DNA from 3 places in the Halomonas aquatica genome. Region 3 is predicted to be linked to each of the others. Evidence: predicted binding sites of a transcription regulator. Region 3 holds the regulator's gene; each other region holds the start of a gene.

What was found. Region 3 encodes sigma-54, which starts transcription at its own class of promoters, with help from an activator protein. Its sites were predicted from a motif close to TGGCACNNNNNTTGCTNT; they were not measured.
Region 1: a site for sigma-54 is predicted at 4,356-4,373, ahead of glnL (nitrogen regulation protein NR(II)). Genes of this name have one in related genera too.
Region 2: a site for sigma-54 is predicted at 4,810-4,827, ahead of ABE960_RS01035 (HAD-IIB family hydrolase). Genes of this name have one in related genera too.

Annotation. Positions count from the first base shown of each region.
Region 1 covers NZ_JBEGCJ010000004.1:32,781-39,417, forward strand. The annotation lists gene ABE960_RS09160 (deoxyguanosinetriphosphate triphosphohydrolase) at 1-1,046, opposite strand, end outside; gene ABE960_RS09165 (hydroxymethylglutaryl-CoA lyase-like TIM-barrel protein) at 1,111-1,737, opposite strand; gene glnG (nitrogen regulation protein NR(I)) at 1,837-3,249, opposite strand; gene glnL (nitrogen regulation protein NR(II)) at 3,242-4,288, opposite strand; gene ABE960_RS09180 (DUF4124 domain-containing protein) at 4,874-5,452, opposite strand; gene glnA (glutamate--ammonia ligase) at 5,814-6,637, opposite strand, start outside.
Region 2 covers NZ_JBEGCJ010000001.1:243,325-249,961, reverse strand. The annotation lists gene ABE960_RS01050 (ABC transporter permease) at 1-1,644, shown strand, start outside; gene ABE960_RS01045 (hypothetical protein) at 1,842-3,242, shown strand; gene glyA (serine hydroxymethyltransferase) at 3,383-4,648, shown strand; gene ABE960_RS01035 (HAD-IIB family hydrolase) at 4,865-5,791, shown strand; gene ABE960_RS01030 (glycosyltransferase family protein) at 5,788-6,637, shown strand, end outside.
Region 3 covers NZ_JBEGCJ010000005.1:291,772-298,408, reverse strand. The annotation lists gene ABE960_RS12615 (HPr family phosphocarrier protein) at 1-36, opposite strand, end outside; gene rapZ (RNase adapter RapZ) at 40-957, opposite strand; gene ptsN (PTS IIA-like nitrogen regulatory protein PtsN) at 1,001-1,486, opposite strand; gene hpf (ribosome hibernation-promoting factor, HPF/YfiA family) at 1,494-1,802, opposite strand; gene ABE960_RS12595 (RNA polymerase factor sigma-54) at 1,973-3,397, opposite strand; gene lptB (LPS export ABC transporter ATP-binding protein) at 3,540-4,265, opposite strand; gene lptA (lipopolysaccharide transport periplasmic protein LptA) at 4,265-4,795, opposite strand; gene lptC (LPS export ABC transporter periplasmic protein LptC) at 4,792-5,376, opposite strand; gene ABE960_RS12575 (KdsC family phosphatase) at 5,380-5,952, opposite strand; gene ABE960_RS12570 (KpsF/GutQ family sugar-phosphate isomerase) at 5,984-6,637, opposite strand, start outside.

The DNA of each region.
Region 1 (6,637 bases), on a different contig from region 3:
GCCGTCTTCACCCCCCAGCCCAGGTCCGGGTGGCAGAGCTCCAGCAGGTCGTCCTTGAGGCGACCGCCCAGCAGTTCCGCCTCGTGCTGCACGAAGACCGCACCGACGTCGTTCACCGCCCGCTCCATGGCCGCCCCACGCAGCGCGGCGATGCGACGGCGCTGGGAGACCCCATCACGCTCCATCTCGGCATAATCCTGGGGAACGCCGCCGGCGATCTGGGTAAGAATCTCGGCCACCTCGTTGAACCCCAGGATACCCATCTCCAGGCCATCCTCGAGGTCGAGCAGCGCATAGCAGATGTCGTCGGCGGCCTCGACCAGCCAGGCCAGCGGGTGACGGCACCAGCGCCCCTGGCCCCGGGGCAACAGGCCGAGCCGGTCGGCCACCTCCTCCAGCAGCTCGCGCTCGCTCTGGTAGCAGCCGAACTTACCGGCCGCCCCGCCGTGCTCCACCGTCCAGGGATACTTGAGCAGGGTACCCAGGGTGGCGGTGGTGAGACGCATGCCGCCACGGAACTGGTTGTATTCAATCTGGGTGACGATGCGAAAACCCTGGGCGTTGCCCTCGTAGGTCAGCAGGTCCTGGCGTTCGAGCGCCGACAACCCCTCCAGCAGCCCGCTGCCATCGGCCTCGGCGCGGGCGAACCAGTCGCGAATGGCGTATTCGCCGGCATGACCGAAGGGTGGGTTGCCGATGTCATGCCCCAGGCACGCTGCCTGGACGATCACCCCCAGGTCTGCCGGTGTGATCCAGTCGGGCAGGCGGTCGCGCAGCAGCTCACCGGCGATCATGCCAAGCGAGCGGCCTACGCAGCCCACCTCCAGCGAATGCGTCAAGCGGGTGTGGATATGGTCGTTGTCGGTCAGCGGGTGTACCTGAGTCTTGCGCCCCAGGCGGCGGAAGGAGCCGGCGAAGACGATCCGGTCATGGTCCTTGTGGAAGGGGCTGCGGCCGATCTCGCCACGGCCATTGCCGGGGCGTGAGTCGCGGCGGTCATGCAGCCGTCCCGGATCGAGCAACCGCTCCCAGCTCATCTGCGTCATGGGCAATCTCTCCTTGGAGGACCCATTCTGGCAGCCCCGGGGGCCGGCGCCCAGCCCCGACGGCCTAGGAAAGACGCGCCCTGACGACCCAGGAGTAGACCAGGCCGGCGACGATCAGGGTGACGGCGAAGAGGTAGATGCCCATCGAGATACCGCTGCTCCACAGAATGTTCCACTCCCCGGCCGAGATCGCCATGGCACGCCGCAGGTTGAACTCCATCTGCCCACCCAGCAGGCCCAGCACCACCGGCACCGTGGGAATCTCCAGCTTGCGCAGCGAATAGCCCAGCACCCCGTGGCCCAGCGACAGCCGGTTCGCTCCAAGGTCGGCGAAGTGGCTGGCAATACGGCCAATGACTTGTACATCGATATCCCCCTCGAAGGGGCAGCCGAAGGCAGTGGTCATGGCTCCACGGACCTCGATGCCGCTGCCCTCGAGGTGGCGGGCGATCTGCTCGAAACCCGCCAAGGAGTCCTCGACGCGGCAATTGACGTTCTTGGCGTTGTGAGTCTGCGAGGCAGAGACGAACAACACCACCGAGTCGACCCCCGCCTCCAGGGCACGCTCGGCAACGCGAAGGTTCGGCACCAGCGCAAAGAAATGGACATCTGGCGTATCTCGCAGGGAAGACATCAGCTCGCGGGCATCGGCCAGAGCCGGCACGGCCCGGGGACTGACGAAGGAGGTCAACTCGAACTGCCTACCGGTCGGCGGCCATCGGCTTCCGGGCTAGACAATCTGCTTCCAGGCTAGGCCATCGCTCTGGGTACCCGGCCTCCCCTCGATGGTTCACTCACCATCGGCCAGCGCCGGCAGCAGCGCCTTCAGCTTCCGGGTCAGGGTATTGCGGCCCCAGCCCAGCAGCTCGGCGGCCTCCCCCTTGCGACCCCCGGTGTGCTTGAGCGCGGTCTCGATCAGGATCCGCTCGAAGTCCGGCACGGCCTCCTCGAGCAGGTGGGTATGGCCGGCGGCCAGCGCCCTGTCGGCCCAGTCCCGGAAGGCGGTTCGCCAGTCACCTACGTTGCCCTCGGTGGCCCCGGGCTGGCGCAGCTCCGGCGGCAGATCCTGGATGAGCACCTCGCGACCGGAGGCCATCACGGTCAGCCAGCGGCAGGTATTCTCAAGCTGACGAACGTTACCCGGCCAGGGCAGCCGGGTGATATGGGCCTCGGCCTCGGCCGTGAGCACCTTGATGTCGGTGGTGAGTTCCTTGGCCGCCTCGGACAGGAAGTGGCGCGCCAGCCGCGGGATGTCCTCCCGACGCTCGGCCAGATTGGGCAGGTGCACGCGTATCACATTGAGGCGATGGAACAGGTCCTCGCGGAAACGCCCATTCTCCACCAGGGTCTCGAGATTCTGGTGAGTGGCGGCGATGATCCGCACGTCCACCTTCACCGAGGTGTGGCCGCCCACCCGGAAGAACTCGCCATCGGCCAGCACTCGGAGCAGGCGGGTCTGGGTATCGGCGGGCATGTCGCCGATCTCGTCGAGCAACAGGGTGCCGCCGTTCGCCTGCTCGAACCGCCCCTGACGCTGGGCCGTGGCACCAGTGAACGCGCCCTTCTCGTGGCCGAACAGCTCCGACTCGATCAGATCCTTGGGAATCGCGGCCATGTTCAGCGCGATGAAGGGCTTGCCGGCACGCGGACTGTGCTGGTGCAAGGCTTGCGCGACACGCTCCTTGCCAGTACCGGAATCGCCGTTGATCAGCACCGTGATGTGCGATTTCGACAGTCGGCCGATGGCGCGGAACACCTCCTGCATGGCAGGCGCCTCGCCGATGATCTCGGCCTCGAGCCCCTCGGGGACGCTGACCGGTCGCCGCCGTTCGCGGGCATGGGCCACCGCACGGCGCACCAAGGCCAGTGCCTCATCCACGTCGAAGGGCTTGGGCAGGTACTCGAAGGCGCCTCCCTGATAGGAGGCCACGGCGCTGTCGAGGTCCGAGTGTGCGGTCATCACGATCACCGGGAGCTCCGGATGAACCTCGCGCACCCGGGCCATCAGGTCCAGACCATCGATCCCCGGCATGCGGATATCGGTGACCAGCACGTCCGGCGGGTCCTCGAGCAGGCGTTCGAGGGCATGGTCGGCACGCTCGTGTGCTTCGACCTCGAGGTCAGGCTGAGCCAGGGCACGCTCCAGCACCCAGCGAATGGCGCGATCGTCGTCGACGACCACGACGCGTGCGACATCAGTCATGACGCTTCTCCAGCGGTATCAGCAGTCGGAATTGGGTGTGCCCTGGCGCGGAATCGCACTCGATCAGCCCCTGGTGCTGGTGCAGGATCGACTGGGCAATGGAGAGCCCCAGGCCGCTGCCCTCGGCGCGGCCGGAGACCATGGGGTAGAAGAGCGTCTCGCGCAGCGACCTGGGGATCCCCGGGCCGTTGTCGATGATCGCCACTTCGCAGACCAGCCGGTGACGTTCGGCGCCCAGGGTGAACTGGCGGCGGGCGCGGGTCCGCAGCACCAGCCGCGGCGACGTGGTGCTGGACTCGGTCATCGCCTCCACGGCATTGCGAGCCACGTTGAGGACCGCCTGAATCATCTGCGACTCGTCGCCGGACAGGTCCGGCAGGCTGGGATCGTAGTCGCGCTCGATCCATACCGACGGATGCTCGACGAGCAAAAGCGAGCGGACCCGCTCCAGGACCTTGTGAATGTTCAGGGGCTCGTGGTGGACCACCCGGTTGGGACCCAGCATCGAATCGACGAGGTCCCGCAGGCGGTCGACCTCTTCGATGATGATGTGGGTGAACTCCTGAAGCCCGGGATCATCGAGGTCTCGCTCCAGCAGCTGGGCCGCACCACGGATGCCGCCCAGAGGGTTCTTGACCTCATGGGCCAGCCCGCGGGCCAGCACCTTGATGGTCTCCTGGCGACTCTGCAACGATTCCTCGCGGGAGATCCGCAGCAGCCGGTCGCGGGGCTCCACCTCGATCAACAGTTCATCCGCGGACAGGGGCGAGGCCGTGTAGTCGACGGTGAGCACCTCGCCGGTGACCAGGGTCAGGCGCGCCTCGCGCTGGGTGAACGGATGGAATTCGTCTAGCGCCTTGGCGAGCAGGGCCCCGATATCCTCATCACCGGTCACCAGAGACGGCAGGGGCTGCCCCTTCAGGCGGCCAAGGCTGACCGCCAGCAACGCCTCGGCGGCCGGATTCATCCAGCACAGCCGAAGCTTGCCATCGAGCAGCAGCACCGCAGTGGTGAGGTGTTCCATCAAGCGTTGATACATGGGGACGTCCCGCACGATCCGTTTCCCGCTTCCAGAAGAAGCGCCTTGAGCATCCATCGAAGGAAGACCTGCAAGAAACGCGCCACTTCATGACGCATCCCCTGGTGCCCTTGTAGGGCAAGGCCGCACCATAACTATGCACCATTTTAGTGCATAAAGATGCCGAGCGCCCGCTCCCGTGCATCCGAGCAAGGACGAGGCGCTATCAACCTCGGGGCTCTTCGGGTGGTGAGACGACTTGGGGCGGCGTATGGCGAGGCGGCTGGGGGCTGGGGGCTGGGGGCTGGCCGGATGCTGATAGCTCGGCTGGTGATAGCTCGGCTGGTGATAGCTCGGCTGGTGATAGCTCGGCTGGCGGTGGGACGGCAAACGGCGGGGCGGTTCCGGACGCCATTCGCGCACCGAGGAACGGCGTCGCCAGGCAACTCCCCCATGCAGCCGCCTGCGGGCATCAAAGGCGCGACCCTCCTTCACCCTGTCGGCATGATCGAAGGCATCGAAGTGGTCCTCCTCTCGAGACGGGGGCTCGCAGGGCCTTTGAGTGCCGTCCGGACAAAGCGGCCGATGTGGCCGGCGACGGGAAAGCTAATTACCTGTGCTGTTGGGATTCCCGGGCAGGTTGACACTGGCTCGCTGCACATAGAGGGTCACCGGCGAGGTGCGATGTCGCACCGCCCCGCTGGCGTCCAGCAGCTCGGCCTGCAGCAGGTGCTCTCCGCGCTCCAGGTTGTTCAACAGGAAGGTATCGGTGTTCATGGCCGACTGGCTGATCTGACCGTCCACCAGCAGCCGCACACGATGGTCCTCGCGCAGGCTCGGCTGGATCCCCAGGCTCACCTGCACATTCCCGGCCGCTCCGGTGGGCAGGGTCTCATCCTGTCGAGGCGAAAGGATACCGAAGCTATCGTAGGGCATGAACGGCTGCCCCGGCGATGCTGTGCCGCCGCCTCCCTCGGCACCCTGGACCTCTGGTGCCATGAGAGCCGGCTCGCTGGTACTGGGCACCACGGTAAGCGGGTCGAGGGTCATCTCCTCGCCTCCACCCTCCGGATTGTCGGTGAATACCACGTTGCCCTGAGCATCCGTGGAGCGATAGATAGTCTGAGCGTGAGCCACCACGCTCACCGACAGGCCCAGCGCCAGTAACACGACTGCCTTTTTCATGCGTCCCTCCCGGGGATCATCGACATCCAGACACCATCCTAGCAATGCGGCGTCCACATGCGTTCAGACTAAACCAGCAGGGGCCGTCACGGAATCCGCATGCGACATCACAGCCAATGTGGATAGGATACCCTTCCGACACCACAAGGCGAGGAGGATTCAGCATGGAAGCATGGCAGACAGTGGTCGCCCTCACGCTGATGGCCGGCATGGCGATGCCACTGGGGGCCGCCGCTGGGCGCGGTGATGGAATTTGCCCTGGGCATCGCCGGCCATATGCTGCTGCCGTAGCAAAAAAAAGAGGCACGCCCCAGGGGCGTGCCTCTTCTGGTGCTGGACGCGGCGCCATGGCGCCGCGGGATCAGCAGCTGTAGTACATGTCGAACTCGACCGGATGGGTCGTCATGCGGATACGCTCGACGTCCTCTTCCTTGAGCTCGATGTAGGCATCGATCATGTCGTCGGTGAAGACGCCACCCTCGACCAGGAAGGCGCGGTCGGCATCCAGTGCCTCCAAGGCCTGGTCCAGGCTCTCGGCCACGGTCGGGATGGACTTGCCCTCTTCCGGCGGCAGGTCATAGAGGTTCTTGTCCATGGCGTCGCCGGGATGAATCTTGTTCTTGATGCCGTCGATGCCGGCCATCAGCATCGCCGCGAAGCACAGGTAGGGGTTGGCGGTCGGGTCCGGGAAACGGGCCTCGATGCGCTTGCCCTTGGGGCTCGCGGTGTAGGGGATGCGAATGGAGGCGGAGCGGTTGCGGGCACTGTAGGCCAGCATCACCGGCGCCTCGAAGCCCGGCACCAGACGCTTGTAGGAGTTGGTGGAGGCGTTGGTGAAGGCGTTCAGGGCACGCGCGTGCTTGATGATGCCACCGATGTAGTAGAGCGCCATCTCGGAGAGGCCCGCGTACTCGTCACCGGCAAACTGGTTGCTGCCATCCTTCCAGAAGGACTGGTGGACGTGCATGCCGCTGCCGTTGTCACCGACCAGGGGCTTGGGCATGAAGGTGGCGGTCTTGCCGTAGGCGTGAGCCACGTTGTGGATGACGTACTTCAGCTCCTGGACCTCGTCGGCCTTCTTGACCAGCGTATTGAACTTCACGCCGATCTCGTTCTGGCCGGCGTTGGACACCTCGTGGTGGTGCACCTCGACGCTCTGGCCGATGGCCTCCAGAGTGTTGCACA
Region 2 (6,637 bases), on a different contig from region 3:
CTGCTGGGACTGGCCGGCCAGGCGGCGCTGCTCGGCCTGCTGACCACCTTCCTGCCGCTGGAGCTGCCGCCGCCCGGGGTGCTGCCCCTATGGCTGGGTATCCTCACCGCGCTGTCGGTGCTGGTGGGCTTCGCCGGGCCAACCCTGCTGCGGCTGAAGCGGGTCAGCGCGCTCAAGGTGCTGCGTCGCGAACTCGACCCCTTGCCGGCCTCGGCCTGGGTGGTGGTGGCGGCAGCCGCGCTGGTCTTCGGCGGACTGCTGTGGCTCTACTCCGGCGACCCGCTGCTCTCGGCCGGCCTGCTGGTCGGCGGCCTGGCGATGCTGGTGGTGCTGTGGTGGGTCGGCAATCTGCTGCTCGGGCTGCTGTTCCGGCTCGCTTCGCGCCTGCCCCGTCGCGGCGGTCAGGACGGCGGCCTTGTCCAGGCGCTGCGCCTGGGCGGCCAGCAGCTGGCCCGGCGGCGCCAGGCGAGCCTCGGCCAGTTGCTGGCCTTCTCGGTGACCTTCTTCGCCGTGGCGATGATCTTCCTGGTGCGTGGCGACCTGCTCACCACCTGGCAGGACCAGCTCCCCGAGGACACTCCCAACTACTTCGCCATCAATATCCAGCCCGGCGAGCGTGACGCCTTCTCGACGGTGCTGGAGGGTGCCGTGGATGCCCGCAGCGCCCTCTATCCCATGGTGCGCGGCCGGATCACCGCCCTCAACGGCGAGCCGCCGCGGGAGATGGTGCCGCCGGAGGCCCGGGGCGATAACGCCCTGCGCCGGGAGCTCAACCTCACCTGGCAGGAGCGCCTGCCCGAGGGCAACCGCCTGGTGGCGGGGGAGTGGTTCGATGCCCTCGGCTCTGATGCTCTCGACAACGACGAGTTTGAGGGCTGGATGACGGCAGTGGATGCCCAGCCCATTGCTGATGCGAGCCCGGCGCCGGTGCCCATGTCCATGGAGGATGGCCTCGCCGAGCGTTTCGGGATGGAACTCGGCGATACCCTGACCTTCACCATCGGCAGCGCCGAGGTCGTCGGCGAACTCGCCAGTCTTCGCAACCTGGACTGGGACAGCTTCCGACCCAATTTCTACGTCATCTTCCCGCCCGGGGTGCTGGAGCGTTTCGGCCACAGCTACATCACCGCCTTCCACCTGAACGACGCCGAGAACGACACGCTCCGTCAGCTGGTCCGCGACTTCCCTGGCGTCTCGCTGCTCAACATCGACGCCATCCTCGGCCAGGTACGCGATGTCCTCACCCAGGTGACCCGAGCGGTGGAGCTGGTGCTGGCCTTCGTGCTGCTGGCCGGTGTCAGCGTGCTCTATGCCGCCCTGACCGCCAGCCGCCCGGTGCGGGCCCACGAGAGCGGCCTGCTGCGCGTCTTCGGCGCCGGCAACCGCCTGCTCTCTAGGGTCCAGGGCGCCGAATTCGCGATCCTCGGCCTGGCCAGCGGCCTGATGGGTGCGCTGCTCGCCGAACTCGCCGCCGCGGGTATTTACCTGGCCTGGTTCGACCTGGCGCCTCGTTTCCACTGGGGGCTCTGGTTGGCGCTGCCGCTGGGCGGCGCGCTGCTGATCGGGGTGATCGGCCACCTGCTCTCCCGGGACTTGCGCCGCCAGGCCCCCGCGGCGAGCCTTGGCCTGCTCGGCGAGACCTGAGGCATGATCATGAGGCCGAGCCCCTGCGTGCTCGCCTGCTGACCGGCCCCGCCGCAATGGACCGGGCTGGATGACGATGCCGGTCAATGAAGCGGCTCGAGAAACTCCGCTGGGCTAGACTCGAGCGGAGCAACGACTGTCCCGAACCATGGCCGTGCGCGCATGGCCGTGCATCCATCAAGGAGGAGAACATGCGCATGTCGAGTTCGGTAATCAGGGCGAGTCTGCTCGCCGCATCATTGCTGTGTCTGGCGGTGTCCGCTCTGGCCGACGACCGTGCCCCGACCGAGCGGCTGGAGGACGATCTTCGGGCGCTGTTTGCCGACGAGGGAACGCTCGAGATCGGCGAGGTCGCCGAATCGATGATCCGTGAGCGGGTCACCGCCAGTGATCTTCACTTCGTCGGCCCCGAGGGGCAGCGGCTATGGCTCGATCGCTACGAGGTCAGCGGTGACTACGACCGGCCAGATGAGGTACGCATCGAGGGCATTCGTCTGGAGACGCCGGGTCGTGAGCAGTCGCTGCTGACCGCCGAGACGCTGCTGCTCGACGATCCTTCCCGAGCGGTCCTGCCCCTCCATCAGGAGACCTGGCCTGAGGGGTTCACGGTCGGGGGGCTCGTCGTCGAGGCACTGGTCGCCGAGTTTTCCGGGCAGGAGCTGGGAGAGGAGTTCGGCGAGGGACGCGGGCGGATCGCCGTCGAGCGCCTGCAGGCCGCAGGGGTGAGCCAGGATGCCATCGACAGCCTGGAGGTCAGCGGTTTGGAGGGGCAGGCCGAGGGCGATGACGAGTTCGGCAGTGGCACCTTCTCTCTGGCCTTTGCGCGGGTGGAGGGGCTGCGCGGCCTGCAGGGTCCGGAAGAGCAACGGGAAATCGATCGGCTCGAGATGCGCGACCTGGTCATCGATTCCGACCGGCTCGTGGCGACTCTGTCGTCCCTGGAGGTCGACGGCGACATGACGGACGGCGAAGGCGGCTTCCGGCTCGAGTCGCTGGATCTCGACCTGGCGAGGATGATCGCCCTGGCGCCGGAGGAGGAGCGCACCCAACTGCGCATGGCCAGCAACGTCTTGACCGGCGGCAGCGGGCAGCTCCGGCTCGATGCGGACTCCACAGGGCGCTGGGAATCGGGGAATACGGCCAGCCGCCTGCTGGGCGAGCTGACGATCACCGCCGACGAAGCCTTCGGCTGGACGCTGGATGCCGACTTGCCGGTGCGCCTGCCGGAAGGTGTCGAGCCGGCCGCCTTCCTGGCCAACATGGAGAGCCTGGAAGGGGTGACCCTGCTGGGAGGCCGTGTCGACGCGACGCTTTCCGATCTGGGGCTCTTCGGTCGCCTGCCGAAGATCATGGCGGCCAGTCAAGGCGTCAGCGAGGCGTTGTTCCTGGAACAGGCGCGCACCCAGGCCCAGGGCTTCGGCATGATGCTCGGCCCGGAGATCGAGGCGCTGTTCACCGGGCTGGTGGCGATGATGGCGGGAGAGGCCAGCGAGCTCACCATCCATCTGATCCTGCCCGCCGACAGCGAGCTCGAGGTGCTCGCCGCCGACCCCCTGGCCCTGCCGAAGCGGCTCGAGATGCGCGTGGAGAGTCGCTGAGCCGGACGATGCGGCGCGCGGGCGCCGCGGGAGCTTGAGTGAGACAGCGGTTGCCCATGATCGCCTTTCATGTGAAAGCCGCCGGGGGCTGGGGTATCATGTGGGGCCCAGATTCTCCCGTGATGCGAGGTTTCCCGCCGATGTTCAGCCGTGACATGCAGATTGCCGGTTTCGATGACGTCCTGTTCGATGCGATGCAGAAGGAAGTCGCTCGCCAGGAGGCGCACATCGAGCTGATCGCCTCCGAGAACTATGCGAGCCCCCGGGTGCTGGAGGCTCAGGGCAGCCAGCTGACCAACAAGTACGCGGAAGGCTATCCCGGCAAGCGCTACTACGGTGGCTGCGAGTACGTGGACATCGTCGAGCAGCTGGCCATCGACTATGCCAAGGAACTGTTCGGCGCCAGCTACGCCAACGTCCAGCCGCACTCCGGTTCCCAGGCCAACGGTGCCGTCTTCCAGGCCCTGGTCAAGCCGGGCGATACCATCCTCGGCATGAGCCTCGACGCCGGCGGTCACCTCACCCACGGTGCCAAGCCGAACTTCTCCGGCAAGCATTACAACGCAGTGCAATACGGTATCGACGAGAATGGCCGTATCGATTATGACGAGGTGGCGCGCCTGGCCCGCGAGCACCAGCCGAAGATGATCATCGCCGGCTTCTCCGCCTACTCACAGATCATCGACTGGGCCAGGTTCCGCGAGATCGCCGACGAGGTGGGCGCCTTCCTGTTGGTCGACATGGCCCATATCGCCGGACTGGTGGCCGCCGGTGTCTACCCGACGCCGCTGCCCCATGCCCACGTGGTCACCACTACCACCCACAAGACCCTGCGCGGCCCGCGCGGTGGCCTGATCCTCTCCGCCGAGGGCGACGAGGCCATCGAGAAGAAGCTGCAGTCCGCGGTCTTCCCGGGGGGGCAGGGCGGTCCGCTGGAGCATGTCATCGCGGCCAAGGCGATCTGCTTCAAGGAGGCCATGGAGCCCGGCTTCAAGGCCTACCAGCAGCAGGTGGTCAAGAACGCCCAGGCCATGGCCGGGGTGTTCATCGAGCGCGGCTTCGACATCGTCTCCGGCGGCACCGAGGATCACCTCTTCCTGCTCTCGCTGATCAAGCAGGGCCTGACCGGCAAGGACGCGGATGCCGCCCTGGGCCGCGCCCACATCACCGTCAACAAGAACGCCGTGCCCGGCGACCCCCAGAGCCCCTTCGTGACCTCGGGCCTGCGCATCGGCACCCCGGCGGTGACCACCCGCGGCTTCCTTGATCCCGAGTGCCGCGAACTCGCCGGCTGGATCTGTGACATCCTCGACGTGATGGCGAAAGGCGAAGACACCGCCGCCATCGAGGCCGAGGTCAAGGCCGAGGTCGAGGCGGTCTGCACTCGCCTGCCTGTCTATGGCTGAGCCGCTGTCTCATTGATTCGGGCGCTGCCGCGCCTGGGCTCCTGCGCTCCGTCATGATGCACCATGATGGGGCGTTTTTGTGTTCGTTTCTGGTGCGCCCTTCGTGTCGGCTGAGGTGGCGGTAGCCTATGCTCTCGTATCGGGGTGTTTTCGCTGCACCCTGGCACGCCCCCTGCATGGGCATCCACAGTCCACCACCCTGGAGCGGGACACGCCATGCCCTCCACATCAGCCTCGCCACGCGACCCCACCCTGCGGCCACGCCTGGTCTTCACCGACCTGGATGGCTCGCTGCTCGACCACCACAGCTATGACTGGGCACCTGCCAAGCCCTGGCTCGCCCGGCTGAAGGCCCAGGGCGTGCCGGTGATTCCGGTGACCAGCAAGACGCGCAGCGAGATCTTGCCGCTGCGTCGGGCCCTGGGGCTGACAGACGCGCCCTTCATCGCCGAGAACGGCGCCGTGGCCGGGCTTCCCCTTTCCTGGAGCCATGCTCGGCTGGAGCGCGGCCCCGGCTCTGACGGTCTGGCGATCAGGACCCTGGGGGTCGACATCGGCTTCATCCGCAAGCGCCTCTCGGTCTGGCGCGAGCGGCTGGGTGTGCGTTTCACCACCATGAGTGAGATGTCCCTGGAGGAGCTTGTCGACTTCACCGGGCTGGCGGAGCCGGAGGCGCGCCTGGCGAGGATGCGCGAGGGCAGCGAGCCGCTGATCTGGGAGGAGGTGGATGAGCGCCTCGCGACCTTCCGGGAGGGACTCGAGAGCGATGGCCTGCGCCTGGTGCGCGGCGGCCGCTTCTGGCACGTCACCGGCGATTGCCACAAGGGCAGCGCCGTGAGCTGGCTGATCGAGCGCTTTCAGGCGCTGCGCGGCAGTCGTCCGTTGACCCTGGCGCTGGGCGATGGCCCCAACGACATCGCTATGCTCGAGGTGGTCGACCAGGCGGTGGTGATACGCGGCTGTCATGACCTGGAGGTGTCGCCGGACCAGGTCTCGCTCTACCGCAGCGTGGTTACCGGGCCCGCCGGCTGGGCCGAGGGGGTGGCCTACTGGTGGGGGCGAGCCGACCGCCGACTGAGATCGGCGGACGCGGTGGTGAGACAGAGCGATCACCGGGGGGGGCAGGGGAGGGTGCCGGCATGAGCGATTTCCACCAGAACGGCATCATCACCGACTTCCACAACCTGACTCGCCGGCCAGTGGAGGACCTGGAAACGGACCTGGTGGCGTTCTCCGCCCGCCGCCCGATGAGCCTGATCCTGCCGTCGCTCTTCTCCGAACTGGAGGGGCCGGCACTTTCCAACATCGTCGACGAGATCGCCCGGGTGCCCTACCTCTCGGAGGTGGTGATCGGCCTGGATCGCGCCGACCGGGAGCAGTTTCTGCGGGCTCGGGAATTTTTCGCCAGGCTCCCCCAGCACCACCGCATCCTGTGGAACGATGGCCCTCGGCTACGGGCGCTGGACGCCGAGCTCGAGGCCCAGGGCCTGGCCCCCCAGCAGCCAGGCAAGGGCCGCAACGTCTGGTACTGCGGTGGCTATGTGCAGGCCTCGGGCCTCGGACGGGTGGTTGCCCTGCATGACTGTGACATTCTCACTTACGACCGGGGGCTGCTGGCGAGACTCTTCTATCCAGTGGTCCACCCTCAGTTCAACTACGAGTTCTGCAAGGGCTACTACCCGCGTATCGCCGAGGGGCGACTCAATGGCCGGGTCTCGCGGCTGATGGTCACTCCGCTGCTGCGGGCGCTCAAGAAGATCCACGGCCCCCTGCCCTACCTGGAGTACCTGGACAGCTTCCGCTATGCACTCTCCGGCGAGTTCTCCATGCGCACCGAGGTGCTCGACGGCATCCGCATCCCCGCCGACTGGGGCCTGGAGATCGGCGTGCTCTCCGAGGTTCACCGCAACTACTCCACCAAGCGGCTCTGTCAGGTGGATCTGGCCGATGCCTACGACCACAAGCATCAGCCGGTATCCGCCGAGGACG
Region 3 (6,637 bases):
GCGCCGATTGGTCAGGGTCAGCTTGCGTCTCGGCACGCGTCAGGTTCCTTGCTGTTGCGTGTCGTGGCCCGCCGTTTCTTCGGTGGCGAGTTTGACCTGCATCCCCAGCTCGCGATGGCGAAGTCTGACGCCGGCATGCCGCCGCGAGAGATGATTGGCCAGTCGTTCGGCCAGGTAGACCGAGCGGTGCTGGCCCCCGGTGCAGCCGATGGCCACGGTGAGGTAGCTGCGCTGGCTGTTCTGGTAGCGCGGCAGCCAGCGCTCTACCCAGGCGAGGATGTCATCGTGCATCTCGGAGACCACCGGGTAGCTGTCGAGGAAGGCGATGATGCTGGCCTCTCGTCCCGTGGCGTCCCGCAGTGCCGGGTCCCAGTAGGGGTTGGGCAGGCAACGGGCGTCGAAGACGATGTCCGCATCCAGCGGCACCCCGCGCTTGAAGCCGAAGGACTCCACGGTCAGGGTCATCTGCTCGGCCCGATGGCCCGCTACCTGGTCGGTGATGCGCCCCCGTAGCTCGTGCACCGAGAGCCGCGAGGTGTCGATCACCAGATCGGCGAGATCGCGGATCTCCGAGAGCGCCTGTTCCTCGGTGTCGATGGCCTCGGCCAGGGTCATGCCACTGCCGCGTGTGAGCGGGTGGCGGCGCCGGGTGTGGGAGTAGCGCTCCAGCAGGATCCGCGCATCGGTGGTCAGGTAGACCACCTGGCACTCAAGGTCGCGGGTGCGCAGGTCATCGAGCAACTCGGGAAAGCGTTCCAGGGCTTCCGGGAGATTGCGGGCATCGATGCTGACGGCGATCGAGGAGCGCACGCTGCGATCACCCTGGAGCTCATCAACGAGTGGGCCGAGCAGCATCGCCGGCAGGTTGTCGATGGCGTAGTAGCCCAGGTCTTCAAGCGCCTGCAGCGCGATCGACTTGCCGGAACCCGACCGGCCACTGATGATCACGAGCTGCATGCGGGTCTCCTGGTCGTGGTAATGGCCGGGCGGCCAAGGAGGATCAGCCTCCCTGGCCGCCGGTCTGGGCCTGTTGTCGAATCGCCTCCATGAGGAGCTCATGGAGCTCGCGCTGGCTTGCGCTGTGACGCAGGCGGGCCCGGGTGTCGGTGTCGTTCATCACGCCGGCGACCTGGCCGAGCAAGGCGAGATGCGCCTCGTCGGCCTCCTCGGGTACCAGCAGCACGAAGACCAGGTCTACCGGTTCCCCGTCGATGGCATCGAAATCCACCGGTTCGGCCAGCTTGAGGAAGCCGGCGATGGGTGCCTTGCAGTGAGGGTTTCGTGCGTGGGGGATGGCGACCCCGTTGCCGATGCCGGTGCTGCCCAGTCGTTCGCGGCCGATCAGTCGGCTGAAGACCTCCTGGCTGTCGAGGCTCGGCGTGTTCTGGGCAATGAAGGTGCTGAAGAATTCCAGCACTCGCTTCTTGCTCCCCCCCGGCACATCGAAGAGGGTGCGCTCGGGGGGCAGGATGGCGTCCAGTGTCATGACGGAATCAGCGGGCGCCAGCGCCCTGGGCGCGGGCCTGGGCCTTTTCCTTGTGCTTCACCAACTGACGGTCGAGCTTGTCGGCGAGAGCATCGATGGCGGCATACATGTCATTATCCATGGCCTCTGCATGGAGGTCGGCACCGGCGGCATGAAGGGTGCAGGCCGCCTGCTGGCGTTCCTTCTCCACGGAGAGGGTGACCTGCACGTTGGTGATGTTGTCGTAGTGACGCTCGACGCGGGTAAGTTTCTCCTGCACATAGTCACGCAGTGCGTCGGTCAGGTCTACATGGTGGCCGGTGATGTTGACTTGCATGACACGCTCCTTGCTCTTACGGGGTGTGAATCGATTGTAACCCTTTTTGTCGTCCTGCATACCCCCGCGGTCGAGGGGATTGGATTTCTCGCCGAATAGCGTGATTTCAATTGCTTGCGGCAAATTCGGGAGAAAGCATCCGGGTACTGGAGTGCGCCATTGGACCCCGTTCAACGCAGCCGCTTGCGCTCGCTGGAGGAGGGGATTCCCATCGCCTCGCGATATTTCGCTACCGTGCGTCGCGCGACGCCGATGCCGGCCTCATCGAGCAGGGCGACCAGCTTGCTGTCGGAGAGTGGCTTGCGAGGGGCCTCGTCCTGGATCAGCTTGCGAATCCGGGCGCGGATGGCGGTGCTGGAGTGGGCATCACCCTCGCCGTTGCCGCCTCCTACCTGGCTGGAGAAGAAGTACTTGAGCTCGAACATGCCGCGCGGGGTATGGATGAACTTCTGGGTGGTGACTCGCGAGATGGTCGACTCGTGCATCTCCACGACCTGGGCGATATCGGCCAGGATCAGGGGTTTCATGGCCTCCTCGCCATGCTCCAGGAAGTCGATCTGGCGCACCATGATCTCGCGGCCCACCCGCAGCAGCGTATCGTTACGGCTGGAGAGGCTCTTCATCAGCCAGCGCGCCTCCTGCAGGTGGTCCTTGAGGAACTGGTTGTCCTCGCTCTTGTCGGCTCGTCGAATCAGCGCGGCATAGTCGGGCTGGATGCGCAGGCGCGGCATGGCCTCGGGATTGAGTTCTACCTGCCAGCCATCGCGGGCATGCCGCGCGATCAGATCGGGAATCACATAGTCGTTGTCGTTTTCGGTGAAGGCGCTGCCGGGGCGGGGATCCAGCGAGCGTACCAGGTCGATCACCGTGTCGAGGGCCTCATCGTCGAGGCTGAGCCGGCGCTTGAGAAGGCGTCGGTCGTCGCCGGCGAGGGCCTCGAGGAACTGGCGAACCAGGCGGCGGGCCTGGGGCAAGAGCGGTGTGTCATCGGGCAGGGTGGCCAGTTGCAACATCAGGCACTCGCGCAGGTCACGGGCGAAGACCCCAGTGGGCTCGAACTGCTGGAGGCGCAGGAGCACCTGCTCGAGTTCCCGGCTCCTGAGGCCCGCGAGGCCCTGGGCCCTGAGGCCGTCGCGGATCTCCTCCAGGGGCTGGGTGAGGTAGCCGTCGCCGTTCAGGCTGTCGATCAGGCTCTCGGCGATGAGCATCTGGCGCTCGTCCAGGTTGGTCATGGCCAGTTGCCAGGCCAGATGGCCCTGCAGGCTCTGCCCCGACGCCTGACGCTCGAAATCGGGACCCTCGCCACTGCCGCCGGCAGGAACGCTACCAAGGTCCTGATAGGTATCCGACCAGTCGCTGTCGGTGGTGAGTTCGTCGGGAATCTCGCTGGCCCAGTCGTCGTCGGGTGTTTCGTCCACCTCCTCTTCGCCGAAGTCATCTTCGACATCCAGCAGGGGGTTGGAATCCAGCGCCTGCTGAATCTCCTGGCGTAGGTCCAGGGTCGAGAGCTGCAGCAGGGCGATGGCCTGCTGCAGCTGGGGGGTCATGGTCAGCTGGGTGCCGACGCGAAGCTGCAGGGAAGCCTTCATGGCCATGAGAGGAGTTCCCCCGACGTGAGGAAAACTCCCACCCTAGCCCCTGGCCGAGGGGGTTGCAACTGGAAAAATGCAACAATCGTGCCATGCGCAATCTTCATGCCGCTTAGCCATAACGACATTTATATCATGAGATTGGAGTTCAGAGCCGGAAGTCCTGGCCCAGGTAGACCTCGCGGACGCGCTGGTTGGCCAGGATCGCCTCGGCATTGCCCTCGGCGATGATCCGGCCGTCACCGACGATGTAGGCGCTGTCGCAGATATCGAGGGTCTCGCGCACATTGTGGTCGGTGATCAGCACGCCGATTTCTCGGGCCTTGAGCTGGCGGATGATGCCCTTGATCTCGCCCACCGAGATGGGGTCGACGCCGGCGAAGGGTTCGTCGAGCAGGATGAAGGCAGGCTCGGTGGCCAGCGCCCGGGCGATTTCCACGCGTCGCCGTTCGCCACCGGAGAGGCTCATGCCCAGGTTGTCGCGGATGTGCGTCACGTGGAAGTCCCCGAGGAGCTCCTCGAGCCTGGCCTCGCGGCCCCTGCGGTCGAGGTCCGGGCGTGTCTCGAGGATCGCCATGATGTTGTCGGCGACCGACAGCTTGCGAAAGATCGAGGCTTCCTGGGGCAGGTAGCCGATGCCGGCCCTGGCCCGCTCGTGCATGGCTGCGGTCGAGAGGTCCAGGTCGTCGATATGCACCTCGCCGGCATCGGCGCGCACCAGACCGACGATCATGTAGAAGGAGGTAGTCTTGCCGGCCCCGTTGGGGCCGAGCAGGCCGACGATCTGGCCCTGCCCGATGGAGAGGCTGATGTCCTGCACCACTCGGCGACGCTTGTAGCCCTTGGCCAGGTGCTGGGCTCTCAGGGTCTTCATCACTGGCCGCCCTGCTTTGCGGGCTCGAGGGTCATCCGCACCCGCTGGCGCTCCTGTACACCTTCTGCATCGGAGCGGGCCTGGACGACGCGGCGGTCGAGGAAGTATTCGAGGTAGCCACCATCGAAGGTGTCGCCACCCTGATGCAGTTCGGCGCGGTCTATCAGTTCGATGCGGCGCTCGGCGACGTGGTAGATAACGGTGCGGCCCCAGCCGCGGACCATGGGCTCGTCCGGTGCGGGCAGTTGCTCGATGTAGGCGCGCTCGCCGGTGGCGGTGGCTTGACTGAGCTGGCCCTGGTCGTTGCGCCGTATTTCCACACGGTCGCCGGTCAGCTGCATGCTCCCCTGGCGGATGTCCACATTGCCGGTATAGACGGCGGTGCCTTCGCGATCGTCGAGATCGAGCTGATTGGCCTCCACCTCGATCGGGGCGCTGGCGTCACCCTCCAATGCCAGTGCCTGAGCACTGCCTAGCAACAGGCCGATGACGACGAGGGTCGAAAGGGGGGCGAGGGAAGTTCGCGTCATGACTCGGGGTCCTCGTGGGTCTGGGGCGGATGGTGGCCGCGGACATTGTCGGTCAGCCGGGCGCGGTTGTCATGGATCCAGGCGTCGAAGCGCTCGCCGCTCATCCGCTGGGGAGGTTGGCGCAGCACAGCCGGCGTCTCGCTCCAGGCGTGGCCGCTATCGGCATCGAAATGCAGGATCTCGGTGTCCAGTTGCCAGCGCTCCGCAGGGGCCCGGAGCTGCGCATCGCCGGACAGGGTCAGCGGGTTGCCGCCCGTCTCCAGGGTGCCTCTGTCGCCGCGGGCCAGCCAGACTCGGCCCGAGTCGTCCAGCAACTTGCCCTGCGGGCGCTGCAGGCGGGTGATGTCGTCATGGGGGGTGTGGGTCAGCCGCGGAGTGTCGAGGCGCTGGTGGGGCTGCCCCTTTGCATCGAAGCGGGTCAGCCGGGCGTTCTCCAGATAGTAGTCTGGCTCGCCCGACGCGCCCCCCGGCACCGGGCCGGGGAGGGGGGCGTCTTGCAGGTCGAGCAGGGCCAGTCCGCCACCCAGGGCGAACAGCAGCAGCAAAAGGCCGGTGCGAAAGCCGGGGCGCGGCAGGCCCATGGATCAGGTCGAGCCGTGCAGGTAGGTGTCGAGCACGGCGTCCCAGTGTCCCTGGGCCTGAAGAAGGGTGTCGCAGATCTCCCGAACAGCGCCGTGGCCGCCCATGGTTTCGGTCACCCAGTCGGCCTGGCCGCGGATATAGCTCGGTGCGCCGGGCACGCTGATGCCGATCCCGGCCCGGCGGATGGCGGCCACGTCGGGCATGTCATCACCGCAGTAGGCGACCTGCTCGAGTTCGAGGCCGAGCCGTCCGCACAGCTCTCGCAGCACGGTCAGCTTCTTCTCCGCTCCCTGGAAGACATGCTTGACGCCCAGCGCGGCGGCGCGCTGGCTGACCATCGGTGAGTCACGCCCGGTGATCAGTGCCACCTCGATGCCGGCGCGCTGCACGAGCTTGATGCCGTGTCCGTCATGAGTGTGGAAGGCCTTGATCTCGACGCCATCGGCCTGGAAATAGAGGCGCCCGTCGGTGAGCACACCGTCCACGTCCAGGGCCAGCAGGCGGATGTGGCGCAGTCGGTCCACGAGCTTGCTGTCATTCAGTGGGCTGTCGTTAAGTGAAGAGGCAAGGCTCATGGTATCTCCGGGAAGTGGTCGGAATAGATGATTAAATGACGCCGGTGGCGAGCAGGTCATGCATGTGAAGGGCGCCTACCGGGCGGCCGTCGGAGTCTACCACCGCCAGTGCCGAGATGCGGCTGTCCTCCATCATGCGGACGGCCTCGGCGGCCAGGGTGTCGGGAGCGATGCGCTTGCCGGGGCGAGTCATGACGTCGTCGACGGTGAGTGCCGAGAGGTCGCTGTGCTGGTCGAGGGTCCTACGCAGGTCGCCGTCTGTGTAGACCCCGGCCAGGCGGCCATCGGCACCCACTACGCAGGTGAATCCGAGGCCCTGGCGCGTGATCTCCAGAAGGGCGTCGCGCAGGGGGCTCCCCAGCGGAACCGTGGGTAGCCGGCTGCCCTGATGCATCAGATCGGCGACCCGCAGCAGCAGGCGCTTGCCGAGGCTGCCGCCGGGGTGCGAAAGGGCGAAGTCCTCGGCCGTGAAGCCGCGGGATTCGAGCAGCGCCACCGCCAGGGCGTCACCGAGGGCAAGGGCGGCGGTGGTGGACGAAGTCGGCGCCAGGTCCAGCGGGCAGGCCTCGCGCTCGACCCCGGCATCCAGGTGGGCGTCGGCATGGCGGCCCAGGGTCGAGTCGGGGCGTCCGGTCATGGTGATCAGGGGCGTTCCCATGCGCTTGAGCAGGGGCAGCAGGGCGGT